DNA from 4 places in the Yersinia canariae genome. Region 3 is predicted to be linked to each of the others. Evidence: predicted binding sites of a transcription regulator. Region 3 holds the regulator's gene; each other region holds the start of a gene.

Region 1 (5,939 bases), 2.1 Mb from region 3:
AAAAACCTTCAGCAAACAACAGAGGCAAACCGGGATCTCGCCAATGTAATTTGAAATTGATCGCCAGTGTTCTGGGGCGCAATGAGGTGGGGCGGAAATGTTTGGATGGCGGAAGGATACGCCAAAACATACACGCGGCGGCTAATGCAAATAAACCAATTACCGCCAGTGCAATGCGCCAGGAAAAGAAATCGCTCAGCACCCCAGTAATTAAGCGGCCGCTCATCCCGCCGATAGAATTACCACTGATATACAGCCCCATCGAGAGCGCAACAAAACTGGGGTGAATCTCTTCACTAAGATAAGTCATCGCCACGGCAGCAACGCCACTGAGGGATAAGCCAATCAACGCGCGCATGAGCAAAATCCCCTGCCAACTGGTCATAAATGAGCAGATTAGCGTACAGATAGCCGCCAGCATCAAGGCCACAACCATAACTGATTTGCGGCCAATCGCATCCGATAATGGGCCGGTAAACATCAAGCCAAAAGCCAGCATCCCGGTGGCGGCCGAAAGCGATAAACTGCTGCCCGCAGGGGAAATAGCAAAGTCCTGCGATAACATTGGCAGAATGGGTTGCACACAATAAAGCAACGCGAAAGTGGCTAATCCAGCAGAAAAGAAGGCGAGGGTAACACGGATGAATTCTGGCGAGCCGCGTTGAATATAAGGTTTTTTAGTAAAGCGAGTGACTTTTTTATCCACGATAATGTCAGCGGCATCATCATTTGCTGCGGGGGTTGGCACCACGGAATCAGGAGTGCGCAAAGAGGTGGTCACGGTATTTCCTTATCAATAACACAGTCAAAAACGATTTGTTCACCGCAGGCGCAATGGCGCAGCGGTTATTCGGCCCAATAAACAGATCATAGAAATAGCTAAGTTTTTTGTCTAATATATTAATTATTCATAATAAGACGTTAAAAGTATCAATGGAGTTAGATGAGTATTGAACTCAGACATTTACGTTATTTTATTGCGGTAGCAGAAGAGTTGCATTTCGGCCGTGCAGCCGAGCGTTTGCGTATTTCTCAACCCCCACTGAGCCAGCAAATTCAAATTTTGGAGGAGCAAATCGGGGCTCGGCTATTGGCTCGGAATAATCGTAATGTCAGTCTGACTCAAGCTGGAACCTTGTTTTTAAAAGAGGCTTACCAAATCCTCGCGCAAGTGAGTTCGGCATCGGAAAAAGCGGCGCGCTTACATCGTGGTGAATCTGGAGAGCTGACCATTGGCTTTACCTCGTCTGCACCTTTTATTAGTACCGTCTCGAAAAATTTGCGGGCGTTTCGTCAGTTACATCCGCAAGTTCATATTAAAATGCAGGAAGTTAATACCAAGCAGCAAATTGAACCTTTACTCGATGGACAGCTAGATCTCGGGGTCATGCGCAACACCCGCTTGCCCGATGCATTGCAATACCGTTTGCTGCTGCGCGAACCCTTAGTTGCGGTCGTCCATGAAGACAGTCCGTTAGCTGCCTTGCCGTATGGCAGTGTCAAATTTAGCGCGTTAGCAGAGCAACCTTTTGTTTTCTTTGCTCGTGAGGTGGGAACGGCGCTTTATGACGAAATCCTCACGCTGCTCGCGCGTGCAGGTATCACGCCCTATATCACGCAAGAAGTGGGCGAGGCGATGACAATTGTTGGTTTGGTCTCCTCCGGTTTAGGAGTTTCTATCTTGCCGGCGTCCTTTACTCGGATAAAAGTGGACGGGGTGAAATATTTACCCCTCGCGGAGGCCAGCGCCACAACTGAGGTGTGGTTGGTTAATCATAAACATCGCCCCGTGACCGCGCCCGCGCAAGCATTGATTCGCCTGATGGTCGCTGATACTCCGCCCTGCAAAGGGTGATGGTGTTTTGACCGCGAAAAGCAAATAATTATGATGGGCGTTTTTTGTACTTATTTCGGCTAAATAACCCGCATGATGTTAAAGGATATCGGTGATTATGTGCAGTAAATCACATAACTAATCAAATAGTTGACGCCATATACTAAAAGCCCCAACATAGCCGATAATCTTTATTTAGAAGCGCGAAAAATACTCGGTGACACAGAAGGAGCCGGTTTAGTGATAACGGATGGACAGCCTGGGCATATTGATCAAATCAAGCAGACCAATGCAGGGGCCGTTTATCGGCTGATTGATTTATTCGGCCCGATATCGCGTATTGAACTGTCTAAAAAGGCGCAACTGGCCCCCGCCAGTATCACCAAAATTGTGCGGGAATTGGTCGAAGCTCATCTGGTGAAAGAAACCGAATATCAAGATGTTGGTAGCCGTGGGCGGCCTGCAATTGGTTTGGTTCTTGATACCGAAGCCTGGCACTATGTCTCGGGGCGCATCAGCCGAGGCTCGATTACTCTCGCGCTACGCGACCTCAGCAGCAAACTGGTGGTCGAGGACCAAATCCCATTACCTGATAGTCATCCCGAACCTTTACTCAATCGCATCCTGAGCGAAGTAGATCTGTTTTTTATCCGTCATCAGGAAAAACTTGAAAGACTGACAGCCATCGCCATTACCATGCCCGGCATCATTGATGCGCCTGCGGGTATCGTGCATAAAATGCCATTTTATGATGTCGATGAGATGCTACTTGGCCCGGCGTTAGAGCAACGAACGGGATTGCCCGTCTATTTGCAACACGACATTTGTGCCTGGACAATGGCGGAGGCTTTATATGGTGCTTCGCGCGGTTGCCAGAATGTGATTCAAGTTGTAATTGACCATAACGTGGGTGCCGGGGTGATTACTGCGGGCCGGGTATTACATGCGGGAAGCCGCAGTGTGGTTGAGATTGGCCATACTCAAGTTGACCCTTATGGCAAACGTTGTTATTGCGGGAATCATGGTTGCCTTGAGACAGTTGCCAGTATTGAGAATATGCTTGAAATTGCCCAGCAAAGATTAAATGGCTCCATGAGTTCGTTATTACACGGCTCACCACTGAGTGTGGAGTCTTTATGTGATGCGGCTTTGGCAGGCGACCAATTAGCCAAAGATATTATCTTGGGCGTTGGCCACAGTGTGGGCCGGATTATTGCCATAATGGTCAATTTATTTAATCCGGAAAAGATTCTGGTCGGTTCTCCATTAAATAAAGCGGCTTCTATTTTGCATCCGGCTATTGCATCTTGTATTCGCCAGCAAGCGCTACCTGCTTACAGTGAACATATTCTTGTTGAGCCGACGGCATTTTTTAATCAGGGGACAATGCCAGGCGCGGCGTTAGTAAAAGAAGCATTATATAATGGCTCTTTACTGGTGAAATTATTGCAAGGATAGGGCGCCACTAATAATTAAGAGTTAATTATTAGTGAGTATATTGGGAGTATTCCGCATATTATTGGCCGCTATCTGTTAAAAACCTCGCTCAGTTCGGCAAAACATTGCGCTAACGCAAGCTGTCTGTTGTCGGCATCGCCTAGACTTTTATCCATGTTACCAATTTCGCTAATATTAGGCGGAAAGACGTGAGTCGAAGTGGCCAGATTGCGGAGTATTGTTATGTTAACGCGTGTTTTTGTGACGGGAACCGACACAGCTGTTGGTAAAACCGTAGTGTCACGGGCCTTACTTCAGGCCTTAAGCCAAAATGGCAGAACAGCTGTAGGCTATAAGCCGGTAGCGACAGAGAGTAAAGAAACTCCGGATGGGCTGCGCAACCAGGATGCACTGATTTTACAAGCATCATCCTCAATTGAACTTGATTATCAGGAAGTTAACCCATACCCGTTGGCCGGGGATGTTATCCATGCCTGTTCAGACACCCTCATTAATTACAATAAAATGACGGAAGGATTGCAGCGATTATCAGCGAAAGCCGATACCGTTGTCGTCGAAGGATGTGGCGGCTGGAAAGTCATGATGAATGACCAGCGCTTTTATTCTGACTGGGTGATACAAGAACAATTACCGGTAATTTTAGTCGTCGGAATTAAATTAGGCTGTATTAATCATGCCTTATTAACTGCTCAAGCTATTATCAATGATGGTTTACCATTATTAGGTTGGGTTGCTAATCGTATTAATCCGGGACTGGCGCATTATGCTGAAACAATCGCAATGCTACGCGAGCGTTTACCTGCACCACAATTGGGGCAATTACCTTATCTGCCGCATCCTGAAGAAAAGCCCTTGGCAAAATATTTAGACCTAACAGCCATGGCTCAATAATATATTTTTGCGTTAGCTATTAGGTCGGTAACAACCATTTTCTGTAACAACAATACTGGCTCTGGAATAACGCTATTATCAGCCTATTTTAGCGTGAGTGATATACAGAGTCAGGACGCAACCAACGGGCTATTGTTGTTGAAATAACACAGGATAATAGTAACCCCGGCAATAAGGTATATGCGCCAGTCATTTCACACACCATCAGCGCGGCCATAATGGGCGCGTGAGTGGTCGCAGCCAGCAATGTCGCCATTCCCGTCAACGCCATTAATAATGCAATATTGTCACCAAACAGGGGCCACCAGGCAAACATCTGGCCGCACAACATCCCCAACGCCGCGCCAACAAACAGTGTTGGGGTAAACACCCCGCCGGGTGCCCCCGAACCACTGCTGGCCAGTACAGCCAATAGCTTGCAAATCAATATTCCCCCAATCAATAAAACTCCCGGAGGAGTGGTCAATAGTGACTGCACGACGCTGTAACCATTCCCCCAAACTTCGGGGAAAATGAGTGATAATAGCCCGACAATGATCCCGCCCAAGGCTAGCTGTAGCGGCGGTGATAGGTTCAAGGAGCGGAAAGCGCGGCCACTGGCAGACATCCCTTTGAGAAAAAGTGGCCCACTGAAACCGGCTATTAGCCCCAATAATGCCATCAAGAGATACTGTATTGGCCAAGGAGAGGGCAGCGCCTCAACTTGATAAAGCGTTTCTTGCCCACCGTGTAACAGGTTTGTGGTGAGTAATGCAGTGACAGCAGCAATGACCACCGGCCCAAGGGACGCCAGCATTAATGTCCCAAACAGAATTTCTGCAATGAATAAACTTCCCGCCAATGGCGCATGATAGGCACTGGCCATCCCCGCGGCGGCACCACAAGCTACCCAAAGTTTCCATTCTTTGGGTTTTGCGTAGCGCTGCGCGATTACAGAGGCAAATAATGCCGCCAAAAGCACCATTGCACCTTCTCGGCCAATGGCACTGCCGCTGGAAACAACTAATAGTGACGCCAGGGATTTGACCAGACTGGCGGAAATATCTAATCGGCCATCACCTGTTTCGATAGCTTCCATATAATCGGTGGGGGCACTGGGTTTACGATGTTGATAACGCTGATAAATCCACAGTAGAGAGCCGGCAACTAGCCCGCCCAATGCCGGTGTTAAGGCTCGCCGCCAGCCGGTAATGGAAGACGCTGCGGCAACCAAACTGCCGTCAGTTCGAGCAAATAACACCCACTCAATCGCCAGCATTGCCTGATGGAATAACCAAACAATCACAGCTGACATTATGCCCAGCATGATAGCCATCATCAGCCGACGCAGCATTGCACGGTAGTAATACAAATGGGCAGGCCGTTTCATACGAAGCAATTTAATCCGAGCACATCGACGAAAGATGAAGGTAAACAGTAGGGTGCATTAAAATACACCCTAATAGGAATCGAAATATTATTCGCTGTCAGTTATGCGGGTATAAACAATCTTCTGAGTGTCATTTTCACAATGGCCAACGACTTGCCCACCGGCTTGTTGAACCTGATCGTTAGGGACAATATCCAGTTTAAAACCAGACTCAGGCACTCCATTATTGATAATCTTTTGCGTAATATCTGCCTTGACACTTTCACACGACGCCAGTGCAGCTAAAGGGGCCAGAGATAATAATAATGTACTGATAATAAGCGTTTTTTTCATCATAAAATCCTTATGTGGATGAATAGCTTGCCTAAGCTAAGGATAGCTCTGGTT
Region 2 (5,939 bases), 190 kb from region 3:
CCATGGCCGCTATCGTGAGTCAGATACTTATCAGGCGGGCCAGCAACTGACTGTGGTGGATACGCCGGTCGGTCGCCTTGGCATGACGGTTTGCTACGACTTGCGCTTCCCGGGTTTGTTCCAAGCCCTACGGGCGCAAGGGGCGGAGATTATTTCTGTACCGGCGGCCTTTACCAAAGTCACCGGTGAAGCTCACTGGGAAATTTTATTGCGCGCACGGGCGATTGAAAACCAGTGCGTGATACTGGCCGCAGCACAGGTGGGGCGTCATGGCGCGACCCGCCGTACATGGGGCCACACCATGGCGGTCGATGCCTGGGGTAAAATCATTGGTCAAAATCCAGACGCGGTTTCTGCCTTAAAAGTCAAAATTGAAACCGCCGGTTTGAAAACCATTCGTAACCAGATGCCGGTATTACAGCACAATCGCTTTGTGTCGTCGCTGGTGCCGCTATCATCTAAATAAAGAGTGAAAACTATGAGCCTCTCGTTTGTCAGTGAGCAGTTACTCGCTGCTAACAAGCTGAACCATCAGGACTTGTTCTCAGTATTGGGGCAGTTGGCTGAGCGCCGCCTCGATTATGCTGACCTGTATTTCCAGTCCAGCTATCACGAGGCCTGGGTGTTGGAAGACAGCATCATCAAAGATGGCTCTTACAATATTGATCAGGGTGTCGGCGTGCGCGCGGTCAGCGGCGAAAAGACCGGATTTGCCTATGCAGACCAAATCACCCTGAATGCTTTACAGCAAAGCGCCCATGCTGCGCGCAGTATCGTGCGTGATACGGGCAACGGCAAAGTGCACGCCTTGGGTGAGATTTCCCATCTGGCACTGTATCCGCTGCTTGACCCGCTACAAAGTCTGTCGCGGGAAGACAAAATTGCCTTGTTGCATCGTGTCGATAAAGTGGCTCGCGCCGCGGATAAACGAGTGCAGGAAGTGAGCGCAAGTCTGACCGGCGTATATGAGCAAATCCTGGTTGCGGCCACTGATGGAACTCTGGCGGCTGATGTTCGCCCGCTGGTACGCCTGTCTGTCAGCGTATTGGTTGAAGATAACGGCAAACGTGAACGCGGGGCCAGTGGTGGCGGTGGTCGTGTCGGTTATGACTACTTCCTGGAAACCGTGGATGGCGAAGTGCGGGCCGATAATTTTGCTAATGAAGCGGTCAGAATGGCTCTGGTCAATTTGTCTGCGATTGCGGCTCCCGCAGGAGCTATGCCTGTCGTTTTAGGGGCCGGCTGGCCGGGCGTGTTGTTGCATGAAGCCGTCGGGCATGGCCTGGAAGGTGATTTCAACCGCCGTGGCAGCTCAGTCTTCAGTGGGCAAATGGGTAAGTTGGTGGCTTCAGAACTGTGTACTGTGGTGGATGATGGCACCATGCAAGGCCGCCGAGGTTCATTAGCCATCGACGATGAAGGGGTACCTGGCCAGTACAACGTACTGATTGAAAACGGTATTTTGAAAGGTTATATGCAGGATAAACTGAATGCGCGCCTGATGGGGGTTGCACCGACGGGTAATGGTCGCCGTGAATCTTATGCGCATCTGCCGATGCCGCGCATGACTAATACCTATATGCTGGCGGGCAAATCAACACCGGAAGAGATTATCGCCAGTGTGGAATATGGCCTGTATGCGCCTAATTTTGGTGGCGGTCAGGTGGATATCACCTCCGGCAAGTTTGTGTTCTCAACCTCCGAAGCGTATTTGATCGAAAAAGGCAAAATTACCAGTGCGGTCAAAGGGGCCACCTTGATAGGCTCCGGTATTGAAGCTATGCAGCAAATTTCGATGGTAGGCAATGACTTGGCGCTGGATAAAGGCGTGGGTGTTTGCGGTAAAGAAGGGCAAAGCCTGCCGGTTGGCGTCGGCCAACCTACTTTGAAGCTGGATAATTTGACTGTGGGTGGCACGGCGTAAGTAGTGTGGGATAACTCCGTATTTTGGGTGCTCAGTTTAGGGCTAAATTGAGTACCCAATAACGGGTGTATTTATCGATAACCCTGATATACCTCAGCGACCCGTTTAAAGTACTCGGTTAAATAATCAATACAGACTTGGACTTTGAGCGGCATTTTGTCTTTCTCGGTATATAACGCATATACCGGGCGTGGGTCTGAATGATATTTTTTGAAAAGTACTTCCACTTCACCGCGTTTGATTTCCTCAATAACCCACATCAGCGGCGCATAGGCGATACCTGCCCCCGCATTGAGCCAGCGGATCATGGTTTGTGAGTCATTGGTAACAAAGCGGCCCTGCGGGGATATCTGTGTGGTAATACCTTCCGGCGCAATCAATTCAAAATTACTGTCCGGCCGAACACTGTATTCCAACCATGAGAAATTGACCATATCTGAGGGTTTTTCCGGTGTGCCATACTGTGCCAGATAGGATTTGGCGGCACACACCACCATTGGCATGGAACCCAAACGGCGGGAAAATAGCCCTGAATCCTGTAATGCCCCAACGCGAATGACCACGTCTAAACCATCGGCAATCAGGTCCGGCGCAGGTATTCCTGTCACCAGATTGACGGAAAGTCCTGGGTATTCTTTCAACATCGCAGCCGTCATCGTCGCCAGCACATTTTGCGCCATCGTCGATGAACAGCCGATTCGCAATGTGCCGGTCGGCGTATTGTTAAATGCATACAGTTGTTCATGGACTTCCTGTACCTCCTGCAACATTCGCCGGCAACCCTGATAATAAATTCGGCCCGCCTCCGTCAAACCAATGCGCCGGGTACTGCGGTTAAGCAGCTTAACATTTAGCTCCGTTTCCAGTTTTGATACCGTTTGGCTTATCGACGAGACACTCATTGCCAGTTGCCGTGCTGCTCCCGTAAAGGAACCGCATTCGACCACTTTGGCAAAGACTGACATTCGTTTTAATCTTTCCATTGTTCACTCTACGTGGATTGTTAACTCTGGCTTAAAAGTGATTTAGATCACACATTGTAGATAACTTGATAGTAAGCAGGCTAATATACTGCTGTCGGTAGCAAAATTCGAAGTTTGAAAGCCACGTAGCCGGAGTGTTACCTCGCCTCGTCCAAGTTGCAGTCATACTGAACAATCAAGTTTAACCTATAAGTCAGTCTTATGGCTGGTGCTTTTAGCCGTGGCAACTGTGGTTGGATGTGTTTCAACTGACAGTGAGATTATTCACCCAGGCGTATTCACCGACACCCTATAACAGAAAGGATTTAAAGAATGAGTTTGCTTCCAGTGATGGTGATATTTGGCCTGTCTTTTCCGCCGATATTTCTTGAACTGCTTCTTTCGCTGGCACTTTTTTTTGTCCTGCGTCGTGTGTTGCAACCCACGGGTATTTATGAGTTTGTCTGGCATCCAGCGCTCTTTAATACCGCGCTGTATGGTTGTCTTTTTTACTTAATATCCCGTCTTTCTTCCTGAGGTCGCCGTGAGTACTTTTTCATTAAAAATAATCCGCATCGGCATCACCTTGTTGCTGGTTTTACTGGCTGTGATTGCCATTTTCAAGGTCTGGGCCTTCTACACAGAATCGCCGTGGACTCGTGATGCAAAATTTACCGCCGATGTGGTGGCGATTGCGCCAGATGTCAGTGGCTTAATCACCGATGTGCCGGTTAAAGACAACCAACTGGTACAGAAAGGCCAAATCCTATTTGTGATTGACCAGCCGCGCTATCAGCAAGCTTTGGCTGAAGCCGAAGCGGATGTTGCCTATTACCAGACACTGGCCGCCGAGAAACAGCGGGAATCCGGCAGACGTCAGCGTCTGGGGGTTCAGGCGCTGTCACAAGAAGAGATCGACCAATCCAGCAATGTGCTGCAAACCGTGCGTCATCAACTGGCGAAAGCTGTCGCGGTGCGTGATTTAGCCAAACTTGATTTGGCGCGAACCACCGTGCGCGCTCCCGCCGAAGGGTGGGTGACAAACTTGAATGTTCACGCCGGAGAATTTATTAACCGCGGTGCCACGGCGGTTGCCTTGGTGAAAAAAGATACTTTCTATATTTTAGCCTATCTGGAAGAAACTAAGCTGGAAGGCGTCACTCCGGGGCATCGGGCCGAAATTACACCGCTTGGTAGCAACCGCATTCTGCATGGCACGGTCGATAGCATCTCAGCGGGCATCACTAATAGCAGTAGCAGTGTCGACAGCAAAGGGCTGGCGACTATTGATAATAATCTGGAATGGGTGCGGTTGGCGCAGCGTGTGCCGGTGAAGATCCGCCTGGACCCTGAAGATCAGCAACATCCCTATCCGGCGGGCACTACCGCGACGGTAGTGATTACGGGATCAAATGATCGTGATCCTAATCAGGCCTCGCCGATTGTGAAATTGATGCATCGTCTGCGCGAGTTTGGCTAAGATGACCAGCCCGACCTTTATCCGTCTGCGCTTTGCTTTCAAGCTCAGTTTTGCCATTGTTGCGGCGCTGTTTCTGGGCTTTCATTTGCAATTAGAAACACCGCGTTGGTCAGTCTTGACCGCCGCGATTGTTGCCGCCGGCCCAGCTTTTGCGGCGGGTGGCGAACCTTTCTCTGGGGCCATTCGCCATCGTGGCTGGCTGCGTATTATCGGAACATTTATCGGCTGTATTGGCGGCTTGATTATAATTGTTCTGACTATCAGAGCGCCGGTTTTGACTCTGATGCTTTGCTGTTTATGGGCTGGGGTTTGTACCTGGATTTCATCTTTGGTGCGAGTGGAAAACTCCTATGCTTTTGGTTTGGCGGGCTATACCGCGCTTATCATCATCGTGACGACCGGCGAAACTCCGCTGTTAACGCCTCAGTTTGCAGTTGAGCGCTGTAGCGAGATTGTCTTGGGGATCGTCTGTGCAGTTATGGCTGATCTGCTGTTTTCACCGCGATCTATTAAGCGAGATATTGATCGTCTGGTTGACAAAGTTCTGGTGGATCAATACCAGCTTTTGCAACTGTGCATTCGCCCGGCGGAAAAGACCGATATTGACCGAGCTTGGAATAATTTAGTTAAAAATACCACTGCACTCAATGGGATGCGCAGCTATCTGATGATGGAATCTTCCCGCTGGCAGCGCTGTAATCGCCGTTTGCAGGTATTGCACACGGAGTCATTAACACTGATAACTCAGGCGTGTGAAACCTATCTGGTACTGGCTAACCACCCCGATATCTTAACCGCTGAGTTGAAAGCCATGCTCAGTGAACCGGCACAGACGCCAACTGAAATACATCAGCGAATGAAAAAACTGCGCCAATTTATTGGTGCCAGCCACAGTGAGGCGATCCCGCATACCATCAGCAGTTGGGTTGGGGCGGCAACTCGCTATTTATTACTGGCAAAAGGGATTCACACCAACAGCAGTATCAGCCGGGTAGAGGAAGATATTCTCACTGGTGTTGTGCCCGTGAAGCATGTTTCAGCTGAAGGCCATCACGCAATGATTAACGGCCTACGTACCGGCATTGCGACGGCAATCGGCGGCTTGTTCTGGTTGTGGACTGGCTGGACATCAGGTGCGGGTTGTATGGTGATGATTGCCGTGGTGACGTCGCTGGCGATGCGAACCCCCAATCCCCGAATGGTGGCGATAGACTTCCTGCTGGGGGTAATTATGGCCCTGCCCATTGGGGCGCTTTACTTTATGTTTATCATTCCTGCCACACAGCAGAGCATGTTGCTGTTGTGTATCAGTCTGGGATTGCTGGCGTTTATTATTGGTATCGAAGTACAAAAACGGCGGCTGGGATCCTTGGGGACATTGGCCAGTACCATCAATATCATGGTGCTGAGTAATCCGATGGAGTTTAATGTCAGCTTGTTCCTCGACAGCGCATTGGGCCAAATTGTTGGCTGTTTCGTTTCCCTGATTGTTTTACTGCTGATCCGTGACAATGCCAAGGACAGAACCGGCAGAACCTTACTAAATCGCTTTGTTTACAGTGCGGTATCCGCT
Region 3 (5,939 bases):
GCCATGCTTTTGGATTAAGAAACTGTAATAACCATCCCTGATACAAACGCAGCGGTTTTGGCGGTGCAATATTGGTTTCTAATTTTTCATAGGCCGAAGTGGCAATTTTCCATGCCAGCCACAGTAGATAAAGACTCCCGAGAATTTTCAGAATTAAGTGCAAAGAGGGATAGATCAAAATCAGGCCACCGACCCCAAATGCCACCAGTAACAGCATACTCTGCATGCCTAACATAATGCCTAACATCAACCAGATAGACCGCATAAAGCCGAAATTGGCTCCGGCTGAGGTTAATAACATATTGTTTGGGCCGGGGGTAATTGCAGCAACCCAGAGAAAACCTACCATTGAAAGAAATAAACTCAGTTCCATGAGACGGGTGCCTCTCACCCAAAATGATGCGCGATATACCCATGAAGCTAACAGTGTGCTATTGATCACACAAGAGCAACGACATGATTTCCATTCATCATATGTATGAAATATTTCGCCCGCTGGCCGGTGCCAGCAACCCACACCTTCAAACACTGCTGCCACGGCTTGTGAGGCGACGTGTGCAACTGCGGCCGTTTTGGCAACGGCTGGAATTGCCCGATGGGGACTTTGTCGACCTGGCCTGGAGTGAAAATCCTGAGCTGGCGCGCGATAAACCCAGAGTGGTGCTATTCCACGGGTTGGAAGGAAATTTTTACAGCCCTTATGCCCATGGTTTACTGCACGCTTGGCAAGCCAAAGGGTGGTTGGGGGTAGTCATGCATTTTCGTGGATGCAGTGGAGAACCTAATCGCAAGTCTCGCATTTATCACTCCGGTGAAACAGAAGATGCGCGTTTCTTCCTGCGCTGGCTGCGGGAAAACTATGGTCAGGTGCCAACGGCCGCTGTCGGCGTCTCTTTGGGGGGCAATATGTTAGCTTGCTATCTGGCACAGCAAGGGCGCGATAGTTTATTAGAGGCCGCCGTGGTGGTTTCTGCCCCCCTGATGCTCGAACCTTGCGCGAATCGAATGGATCAAGGTTTCTCACGTGTTTATCAGCGCTATTTGTTGAATCAGCTCAAGTTAAATGCCACTCGTAAGCTGTTGCATTACCCCGGAAGCCTGCCGTTGAATCTGGCGCAATTGAAAGGGCTGCGGCGAATCAAAGAGTTTGATGATGTCATAACGGCGAAAATACATGGCTTCAATGATGCACTGGATTACTATCGGCGTTGCAGCGCTTTGCCACTGCTACCGCAAATTACAACGCCATTGCTTATCATTCATGCTAATGATGACCCATTCATGACGGCCGACGTTATCCCCAACCGGCAGGAATTACCAAGTAACATTGATTATCAGTTAACTGAGCATGGCGGCCATGTCGGATTTGTCGGCGGCTCATTAAAACACCCACAAATGTGGTTGGAACAACGTATTCCAGCCTGGCTTTCCCCCTATTTGGAGCAACAGTCATGATTATCCCCTGGCAGCAAGTCGATAGTGAAACACTGGATAATCTGCTTGAAACCTTTGTGTTACGTGAAGGCACCGATTACGGCGAGCAAGAGCGCTCATTGGCACAAAAAGTCGAAGATGTGCGCCGCCAATTAGTGAGTCGTGAGGCGGTATTAGTGTGGTCTGAACTACACGAAACCATCAATATTATGCCGCGTGGTGCATTTCGTGCCGGGGCAGAAGAGTTGCCATAACCCTCGCGTTGTCGCCACACTCTTCGAGTAAAATCAGAGTGACAAGCTGGACACTTTGCCCTAAAAATAGCCATTAACGATAAAAAAACAGCCAATTTCAGCCTGTCCACTGAGGATCTAACCCCATGGAGTTACAGCTAATATGTCAATTAAACATCCGGTTATAGCCGTTACCGGCTCAAGTGGCGCAGGAACCACGACCACCAGTTTGGCGTTTCGCAAAATTTTCCAGCAATTGAATATTCGCGCGGCACAAATTGAAGGTGACAGTTTCCACCGCTACACTCGCCCGGAAATGGATGCCGCCATCCGTAAAGCGCGGGATCAAGGCCGACATATCAGCTATTTTGGCCCAGAAGCCAATGATTTTGGTCAGTTGGAAGAAAGTGTGTCCCAATACGGTGAGCACGGAACCGGGCGCTCACGTAAGTATTTGCATACCTATGATGAAGCCGTGCCCTATAACCAGATTCCCGGCACATTCACTCCTTGGGAGTCGCTACCCGAGCCGACTGATGTGCTGTTTTATGAAGGCCTGCACGGCGGGGTCGTGACTGAACATCATGATGTCGCGAAACATGTAGATTTGCTGGTTGGCGTAGTCCCCATCGTTAACCTGGAGTGGATTCAGAAATTAGTCCGGGATACCGGCGAGCGCGGCCATTCCCGTGAAGCGGTCATGGATTCCGTGGTGCGCTCCATGGATGACTATATTAACTACATCACCCCCCAGTTCTCGCGCACCCATATTAACTTCCAGCGGGTACCGACCGTCGATACCTCTAACCCATTTGCCGCCAAAGCCATTCCGTCACTGGATGAAAGTTTTGTCGTCATTCATTTCCGGGGTTTGGATCAAATCGATTTTCCCTACTTACTGGCGATGCTACAGGGATCATTTATTTCAAATATCAATACATTGGTAGTCCCAGGCGGGAAGATGGGGCTGGCGATGGAGTTGATTATGGCGCCATTGGTGCAGCAATTGCTGGAAGGGAAAAAAATTGGTTAACACTATCCCAATCCAAAGTCATTGGAGCTGCGGGTAGGCGGCAAGCGAACTCATCCCGATGAGCTTACATAAGTCAGTGATTCGGGTGAGCGAGCACAGCTAACAGCCCCGCAGCTTCAAGGACGAAGGGTTTGCTTAGGCGACTTCGCGGATTTCAAAACTGTGGGTAATGGTCGCCGCTTTGCCCAGCATCAGAGAAACCGAGCAATATTTCTCAGCCGAAAGTTCAACCGCGCGCTCAACAATTTTATCGGTCAAGCCCTTGCCGCTGACAATAAAATGCAAGTTAATTTGCGTAAACAGGCGCGGTGCCTCTTCTCGGCGCTGCGAAGTTAACGTCACTTCGCAATCGCGCACATCGTTACGGCCTTTTTGCAAAATGGAAACAACGTCAATTGCACTACAGCCGCCTGCCGACATTAACAACATTTCCATCGGGCTTGGTGCTTTATCGCCCGCATTCCCATCCATTAAAACTTGATGGCCTGAAGCCGACTCACCCAAAAATGTCAGTCCCTCAACCCACTTTACACGTGCCTGCATAACTCTTGCTCCCGGTTAAATTTTCTGGTTCAGACTACCCTTTCATTTACAAACTGGCAATGTAACCCGATGTTCATCATGCTGAAGCGATACAACACAAGACACTGGCCTCATCCTGTGCTACAAACAGAATCGAAAGTGTTGTTTCTAGAATTAAATAGGGTAGCTTCTCAATACTCAGTGAAGGGTTTCTACCCGGTACGTATCTTGGCTATACCTTTCGGCAGTTGAGCAAATTAATATGCTAAATGAAAGTGTATTTTATAAGCACGCCGTACAGGGAACTCTGAGCCCTGTTAATTAGGCAGCGATAACAACAGAGGATAACAGCGAATGGTTCTCGGCAAGCCACAAACAGACCCGACTCTCGAATGGTTCCTGTCTCATTGCCATATCCACAAATATCCATCGAAAAGTACGCTAATTCACCAAGGTGAAAAGGCCGAAACGCTTTACTACATCGTGAAAGGCTCCGTTGCGGTGCTTATCAAAGATGAAGAAGGTAAAGAGATGATTCTCTCCTATCTAAACCAGGGAGATTTCATCGGCGAGCTTGGATTATTTGAAGAAGGCCAAGAACGTAGTGCCTGGGTTAGAGCAAAAACCGCCTGTGAAGTGGCTGAAATTTCTTACAAAAAATTCCGTCAGTTGATTCAGGTAAATCCAGATATCTTGATGCGCCTGTCTTCACAAATGGCGAATCGCTTACAGATAACATCTGAGAAAGTGGGTAACCTTGCTTTCCTTGATGTCACTGGGCGCATTGCACAAACACTGCTTAATCTGGCAAAACAACCCGATGCCATGACCCACCCAGATGGGATGCAGATAAAGATTACCCGCCAGGAAATTGGTCAAATCGTTGGCTGCTCCCGCGAAACGGTGGGGCGGATACTAAAAATGCTGGAAGATCAAAATCTGATCTCCGCACACGGTAAAACGATTGTCGTTTACGGCACCCGTTAGTTCCCTATAAACCAGTGCCGCTAACCCGGCACTGGTTTTCTTCATCTGTGTGATTAATAAACTCCTGGGGCCTACATGAATTGGCAACGGCTTATTTATCATCCTGAAGTTAACTATGCTCTCCGCCAAACGCTGGTTCTGTGCATACCCGCGGCATTGGGGTTTGCTATTGGCGATTTACGATTGGGGTTGATGTTCTCCCTGATACCCGCTTGCTGTAACATTGCTTCGCTAGATACCCCTCATCAACATTTCTTCCGGCGACTGATTGTCGGCGGGGCTCTCTTTACCTTCAGTAGCTATCTAACTCAACAACTGTTGCTGTGGGATATCCCATTGCCAGTGGTGCTGCTTGGCCTCGCATTAACATTGGGGATAAGTGGTGCCATCAGTCAGCTCAATGGCCGTTTGCTCCCGGCCGCACTGATTGCCGCGATTTTCAGTCTCAGCATGATAGGTCGCGCGCCCATCTGGCAAGCCCCATTGATGTGTGCCGTGGGGACTCTCTGGTACGGCGTATTTACCTGGCTGTGGTTCCGGTTATGTAAGGACCAGCCCATCCGTGAGCCATTGAGCCAGCTTTACCATCTGTTGGCCAATTATTGCGATGCGACATTCCGTTTATTTGGCCAGCGCCGGGAAACGGAAAAGGCAATACCGCAGTTGTTGGATAAACAGCAAGGTATCATGGATGAAATTAATCAACTTTATCAACAATTTAACCTGCTTCCTAACACCACCAAGAAAGAGCAAAAACGGTTACTGACACTATTTCAGATGGCCCTCGATTTGCAAGAACACATCACTGCGGCAATGAATCAGTCAGAAAAAACGCAAGAGCTGATTGAGCAGACACCTATAGAAAAGGTCCTTGAGCGCAATATACAGATTATCTCAACGCAAATGCGCACCATTGCCGATGATATTCTCTACCACCACCGCGCGAAAACCGGCTTTAGCGCCGGTGATGCACTGGTAGAACTGGAAGAGATTGCCCAGCAACATCCTAATAATCCAGTGGCGCAATTTTGCTATTACCATATCAGTCATATTACCCAAATTCTGAGCGACCAGCGCCCGCAGTATGACCGTGATTTGATGTCCAGCCAGATATCCCAACCGTTCTGGCCGGCGCTTGTCGGCTACTTATCTTTTAAATCCAGTGCATTACGTGATGCTGGCCGGATTGGCGTCACCCTGGCTGCTGGCAGTTATATCGGCAACCTGATCCACCTGCCTAAACCTTACTGGATTTTACTCACCATCATGTTGGTGACACAAAACGGCTATAACGCCACGAAGATCCGTATTCATCACCGCGCCCTTGGCACCCTGATAGGGCTGTTACTCGCGGCAGCTTTACTGCACTTTAAAATGCCGGAAGGCACCACGCTGAGCATCATGTTACTCATCACATTGGTAGCCTATCTGGTTCAACGCAAAAACTATGGCTTGTCAGTCATTTTTAGAACTATCACTACGGTGTATATCTTGCAGCTATTGACCGGAGAAGGGGCGGACTTTTTGATCCCGCGGTTGCTGGATACGTTAATCGGCTGCGCATTGGCCTTTGCCAGTGCACTCTGGTTATGGCCTCAGTGGCAAAGCGGTTTACTGCGTAAAAATGCGCATCAGGCGCTAGAGAGTTATCAGAGTATCCTGCGTATCCTACTGAAACCTAAGCCAGATGTTGGGGAACTGTCCTATGAGCGCATTCAGGTGAACAAAGC
Region 4 (5,939 bases), 630 kb from region 3:
CAATCGCTTGAAAATTCTAGAACCTCAATTAGACGTGCGCGATGTGCTGCCCTTAAATCAATTAGATGTGGTGATAACCCCGCTAGTGGCATTTGATAGCCTAGGGCAGCGTTTAGGGATGGGAGGGGGCTTCTATGACCGTACACTGCAAAACTGGCAGCAAGGTGGCCCCTATCCTCTTGGTCTGGCGCATGATTGCCAGCGGGTTGAGCACTTACCAAGTGAACATTGGGATGTGCCGTTGCCAGAGATTGTTACGCCGGAAAAAATCTGGCGATGGTGAGAAATAGCCCTTTAATATAAAAAAACACCCGCGACCAGATAGATAGCGGGTGCTCAGTCATTCAATACAGCGCTTATCAATAGAGCAAACGCGCGCGAATAGTCCCTGGAATTGCCTTCATCGCCTGCAATGCTTTTTCCGCATTCTCTGCATCATCAGTTTCAACATCGATAACGACATAACCGATGTCAGCGCTGGTTTGCAAATACTGCGCGGCAATATTGACGTTCTGCTCAGCAAAGATTTTGTTGATGCTGGTCAGGATACCTGGACGGTTCTCGTGGATGTGCAACAAACGGCGAGTATTGTCACCATGAGCGGGCAAAGAAACTTCCGGGAAGTTAACCGCAGACAGCGTTGAGCCGTTGTCGGAATACTTCGCCAGCTTGCCAGCCACTTCATCACCGATATTTTCCTGTGCTTCCTGAGTGGAACCACCGATATGCGGGGTCAATAACACATTATCAAACTCGCACAATGGTGAATTGAACGGGTCTTTGTTGGTCGCCGGCTCTTCAGGGAAAACATCAATTGCCGCGCCCGCCAAATGATTACTGGCCAATGCATCACACAACGCAGGAATATCAACGACCGTCCCGCGTGAAGCATTAATCAGCATCGCGCCCGGCTTCATCAGTGCCAATTGCTCAGGGCCAATCATATTCTTGGTGGAGTGATTTTCCGGCACATGCAGGCTAATCACATCACTCATATTCAGCAAATCAGACAGGTGACGAACCTGCTGCGCGTTCCCCAACGACAGTTTATTTTCAATATCGTAGAAGAATACTTTCATACCAACACTTTCCGCCAGAATACCCAGCTGAATACCAATATGACCATAACCAATGATACCCAGTTTCTTGCCACGGGCTTCATAGGAGCCTACCGCCAGCTTATTCCACTCGCCACGGTGTGCTTTGGCATTAGCAGACGGAATGCCCCGGAACATCAGCAGCAACTCGCCCAGTACCATTTCGGCTACCGAACGGGTATTGGAGAAAGGCGCATTGAATACTGGCACACCACGTTTGGTCGCCGCGTTTAAATCAACCTGATTAGTACCGATACAGAAACAGCCTACTGCAACTAATTTTTCTGCTGCAGCAAAAACTTCCTCGGACAGATGCGTGCGCGATCGGATCCCGATGAAGTGAGCATCACGAATAGATTCTTTCAGTGATTCGGTGTCTAAGGCACCTTTATGATATTCAATATTGCTATAACCGGCTGCACGCAGATTATCGACCGTGCTCTGGTGAACCCCTTCCACTAACAGAAACTTAATTCTGTCTTTCTCCAGTGATACTTTTGCCATGTCCCCGACCCTATTTTCAGACTTCAGATGTGGCTGCCGATATCGAATGAATCCGGTCAGCACCCTGTCAACATAACAAATATTACGCGGGCAGCAATACAAACGATTGCTTGCCTATCAGCAGAACAAATAGCGCAAGTGTTAATTTATGGAATAAAAAACTGGCGGAGAGAGAGTTAATGGCAGGTTAAGAAAATGAAATGAGAAAATGTGATATATATCACCAAATTTAACCATTTTAAGAAAAGATATTTAAAGACAAAAATTATCAGGGTGAAGTCAATAAACCACACCCTGAGCAAGGTTTAGTCGATCATTTCAGGACGACAGTCTTAACACCGTCGGCAGTACCAATCAATGCCACATCAGCACCACGATTGGCAAATAGCCCAACAGTGACAACCCCGGCGATACCATTAATTTTATTTTCTAACGCAATGGCATCCAAAATAGTCAGATTATGAACATCTAAAATAATGTTGCCATTATCAGTCACGACATTCTGACGATATTCAGGTAGCCCACCCAATTTGACCAGCTCGCGGGCGACATAAGAACGCGCCATTGGGATAACTTCGACCGGCAGCGGGAACTTACCCAACACACCGACCTGCTTAGAGGCATCGGCAATACAGATAAACTTACGAGCAATAGCCGCAATGATTTTCTCGCGAGTCAGTGCTGCACCGCCGCCTTTTATCATCTGCATTTGATCATTAATTTCATCAGCGCCATCGACATAGATATCCAACACATCGACTTCGTTGCAATCAAATACCTGAATGCCATAACTTTTTAGCTTGGCGGTAGAGGCGTCTGAGCTGGAAACTGCCCCTTCAATTTGATTTTTGATAGAGCCAAGGGCATCAATAAAATGTGCCGCAGTAGAGCCAGTGCCGACCCCCACGATAGTGCCGGGTTTAACATAATCTAATGCTGCCCAGCCCACTGCTTTTTTAAGTTCATCCTGAGTCATGGTATGTTCACGCCTTGATGTGAAAGAAAACCTGACGTCATTATAGAGCATATACGTGATAAAACATCGCAATAAAGCCCGCCTGCAAGGTGGTTAATTTTAGCTAGATCACAGTTATGTCGGTTTATTTGTGGCGAGCCTTGCGGCATTCCAACATAGAAAAATGCTCAAAATGTGGCATAGTGCGGTATTAACTTAAATATTTGGAGAGATGACTCCGATGAAACGCCCAGACTACCGTACGCTACAAGCGCTGGACGCGGTGATCCGTGAGCGCGGTTTTGAACGCGCTGCACAAAAGCTCTGTATCACCCAATCGGCGGTATCTCAGCGCATTAAGCAGTTGGAAAACCTGTTTGGTCAGCCGCTGTTGGTGCGCACTGTGCCCCCCCGACCAACGGAACAAGGGCAGAAATTGCTCGCCTTGCTGCATCAGGTTGAATTGCTGGAAGAAGAGTGGCTCGGCAATGATAACGGCGGGGATACTCCGCTATTGCTGTCATTGGCGGTCAACGCCGACAGCCTGGCAACTTGGCTATTACCGGCGTTAAAATCGGTATTGGTAGACTCCCCTATTCGGCTGAATTTACAAGTCGAAGATGAAACCCGAACTCAAGAACGGCTGCGCCGTGGTGAGGTTGTGGGCGCGGTCAGTATCCAACCTCAACCGCTTCCCAGCTGCTTAGTCGATCAACTCGGCGCACTGGATTATCTGTTTGTCGCATCCAAACCCTTTGCCGAACGTTACTTCCCCAATGGCGTGACCCGCTCAGCATTGCTGAAAGCGCCAGCGGTGGCTTTTGACCATTTGGATGATATGCATCAGGCGTTTTTGCAGCAAAATTTCGATTTATCGCCGGGGAGTGTGCCCTGCCATATCGTTAATTCGTCAGAAGCATTTGTGCAGTTGGCAAGGCAAGGCACCACCTGCTGTATGATCCCGCATCTGCAAATCGAAAAAGAGCTGGCATCCGGTGAGCTAATTAATCTGACGCCGGGGTTATTGCAGCGGCGAATGTTGTTCTGGCATCGATTTGCGCCAGAAAGCCGGACGATGAGGAAGGTTACTGACGCCCTGTTATCTTACGGGCGTCAGGTATTACGGCAAGACTAGCTTATTTAGCAGCAGTTGTCGGCGTGTTAGCACTGGTTTTCAGTTCAAACACGACATCAACTTGATCATCAAAATGGATGGTCTGCTGTTCGTAAGTTTGAGCAGCATCATTAGCTGGTGCGGCTTCAGCACTCTTGAACATGCGCGCTACCGGCATTGGCTGGTAGTTAGCGACATGATAGCGAATGCTGTAAACCGGCCCCAGTTTAACCTTAAATCCTTCGGCCAGAGACCCCGCCTGGCTAATGGCATTCTCGATAGCTTTTTTACGTGCTTGCTCACGGTAAGTCTCCGGATTAGCCACACCCAGTTCCACAGCACGAATCTCATTTAGGCCCGATTTTAGCGCCCCATCCAGTAACTCATTCAATTTATCAAGCTGGCGCAGTGTCACCTGAACCTGACGCACCGCACGGTAGCCTTTCAATACCGCCTCACCGGTTTTCTGGTAATCGTATTCAGGTTGGGTACGGATATTGGCAGCATTGATATCTTTTTTATCAATGCCACTTTTACGTAGGAAATCAAAATATTGCGCTACACGGGTATCCGCCTGCTTTTTAGCATCAGCCGCATCTTTGGCAGATACGCTGACTTCAATAGCAATAGTGGCGATATCTGGAGTCGCATCAACACTGGCGGTGCCGGAGGTGACAACATGCGGCCCTTCTGGCACTTCGGCGGCTTGAACTTGTAGCGCCAAAGGTAACGTCCCTAATCCCATCATTGCGGCCAAAGCCAATGTCTTCAACTTCACGGAGCCTCCTAAAATATGCATGACAAATAAATCTGTTGCCATTAGATAACCAGTGAATTCAATTAGTCACAAATATATTTGCAGTTAATTACACTCGTTGGCATCTCATTGACAAGGTGATTCATTCGCCGTCGGTAATCCTATTAACACATCAACCGTAGCATATCTTACGAAGCATGAGATTCAGATTAGTGATAAAAATTCACAGGTTTAATCCCTGTTGTGCCAACTGAAAAGCAATAAACCACATCACGCCGCCCACCAGCAAATTGATCACTCGCTGTGAGCTTGGGCGATTCAGCCATGGTGATAACCACGCCGCGAGGAGTGCCAGAGCAAAAAACCAGGTAACTGATGCACTCACCGCCCCCAAAGCAAACCAAGGCCGAACATCCGGTAATAACTGCCCTCCCAAGCTCCCCAGCACCACAAAGGTATCCAGATAGACATGCGGGTTAAGCCAGGTTACTGCTAATAGTGTGACGATGATGGGCCAGCGCCCCTGAGCACCCGCGCCAGCAGAGGATGAGGAATTCCCTCCCCGCCAGGCGGCTACCAGTGCTCCCCAGCCATACCACAACAAAAATGCCACTCCACCCCAAGTGACCAGTGCCAACAACAATGGTGAGCGGCTCAATAAAGCGCTGCCGCCAAAAATACCGGCGCAAATCAAGATGATGTCACTGAGAGCACAAAGTCCGGCGCTCATTAGGTGGTGTTGCCGCTTAATGCCCTGATTCATCACAAAAGCATTTTGTGGCCCAAGGGGTAAAATCATGGCGGCGCTGAGGGCAAAACCTTGCAAATAGACAGCTAACATACTGTTACCTTTAAATAATCCTCAGTATTGACCGAGGAAATAGGAAAGCGATTAGCTGCATATTACGGGGAGATAATCATCAGAGGAAATTGATATTTCTTATCAACTATAAGTAAAACTAATAATCAGCGAATAGAGGCGGGTGTGAGGGAAAAAAATGAGAGAAACGGGCCTAATAACAGCCCGTATCGACATCATTTATTTTTATGCTGGCGTATTAGATTCTGCAGTTGCGACCTGATGCAAATGCACATCCATCTGCGGGTAAGGAATACCGATTTTATTGGCATCCAGCGCGCGTTTGAAGTTCTCCATCAGATCCCAATACACATCCATTGCATCGCCATTGGTGGTCCAGACACGCACAGTGAAGTTTAATGACGAAGCCGCCATCTCATTCAGGCGCACGGTAACCCCCTTGTCATGCATGATGCGAGTATCAGCTGCAATGATGTCACCCAGCACTTTCTTCACTACATCAATATCAGCATCATAGGCAACGCCGATGACCATATCAGTACGGCGATTAGGTTCACGGCTTGTATTGATTATGTTGTTAGCAATAATTTTGCCATTCGGCACCACAATAATTTTGTCGTCAACAGTACGGAGAGTGGTTGAGAAAATCTGCACCTGTACCACAGTCCCGGCGACACCGCCCAGATCAACAT

What was found. The regulator CRP, encoded in region 3, controls carbon source genes, mostly activating them, when cyclic AMP is high. The targets are predictions, from matches to a motif close to ATGTGANNNNNNTCACAT.
Region 1: mlc (sugar metabolism global transcriptional regulator Mlc) is a predicted target of CRP. The motif match lies at 1,953-1,970, and genes of this name have one in related genera.
Region 2: aaeR (HTH-type transcriptional activator AaeR) is a predicted target of CRP. The motif match lies at 2,943-2,960, and genes of this name have one in related genera.
Region 4: serA (phosphoglycerate dehydrogenase) is a predicted target of CRP. The motif match lies at 1,810-1,827, and genes of this name have one in related genera.

Annotation. Positions count from the first base shown of each region.
Region 1 is NZ_CP043727.1:2,321,030-2,326,968, reverse strand. Features, by position in the region: gene F0T03_RS10755 (MFS transporter) at 1-781, opposite strand, end outside; gene F0T03_RS10750 (LysR family transcriptional regulator) at 944-1,855, shown strand; gene mlc (sugar metabolism global transcriptional regulator Mlc) at 2,075-3,292, shown strand; gene bioD (dethiobiotin synthase) at 3,515-4,183, shown strand; gene clcB (voltage-gated ClC-type chloride channel ClcB) at 4,272-5,552, opposite strand; gene F0T03_RS10730 (DUF1161 domain-containing protein) at 5,640-5,885, opposite strand.
Region 2 is NZ_CP043727.1:4,196,253-4,202,191, reverse strand. Features, by position in the region: gene nit1 (deaminated glutathione amidase) at 1-466, shown strand, start outside; gene tldD (metalloprotease TldD) at 479-1,924, shown strand; gene aaeR (HTH-type transcriptional activator AaeR) at 1,996-2,907, opposite strand; gene aaeX (p-hydroxybenzoic acid efflux pump operon protein AaeX) at 3,220-3,423, shown strand; gene aaeA (p-hydroxybenzoic acid efflux pump subunit AaeA) at 3,431-4,366, shown strand; gene aaeB (p-hydroxybenzoic acid efflux pump subunit AaeB) at 4,368-5,939, shown strand, end outside.
Region 3 is NZ_CP043727.1:4,389,900-4,395,838, forward strand. Features, by position in the region: gene F0T03_RS20195 (LysE family translocator) at 1-373, opposite strand, end outside; gene F0T03_RS20200 (hydrolase) at 475-1,455, shown strand; gene F0T03_RS20205 (YheU family protein) at 1,452-1,688, shown strand; gene F0T03_RS20210 (phosphoribulokinase) at 1,831-2,700, shown strand; gene F0T03_RS20215 (OsmC family protein) at 2,836-3,243, opposite strand; gene crp (cAMP-activated global transcriptional regulator CRP) at 3,577-4,209, shown strand; gene F0T03_RS20225 (YccS/YhfK family putative transporter) at 4,285-5,939, shown strand, end outside.
Region 4 is NZ_CP043727.1:3,754,945-3,760,883, forward strand. Features, by position in the region: gene F0T03_RS17305 (5-formyltetrahydrofolate cyclo-ligase) at 1-283, shown strand, start outside; gene serA (phosphoglycerate dehydrogenase) at 360-1,601, opposite strand; gene rpiA (ribose-5-phosphate isomerase RpiA) at 1,915-2,577, opposite strand; gene F0T03_RS17320 (LysR family transcriptional regulator ArgP) at 2,798-3,691, shown strand; gene F0T03_RS17325 (oxidative stress defense protein) at 3,693-4,448, opposite strand; gene argO (arginine exporter ArgO) at 4,651-5,268, opposite strand; gene mscS (small-conductance mechanosensitive channel MscS) at 5,473-5,939, opposite strand, start outside.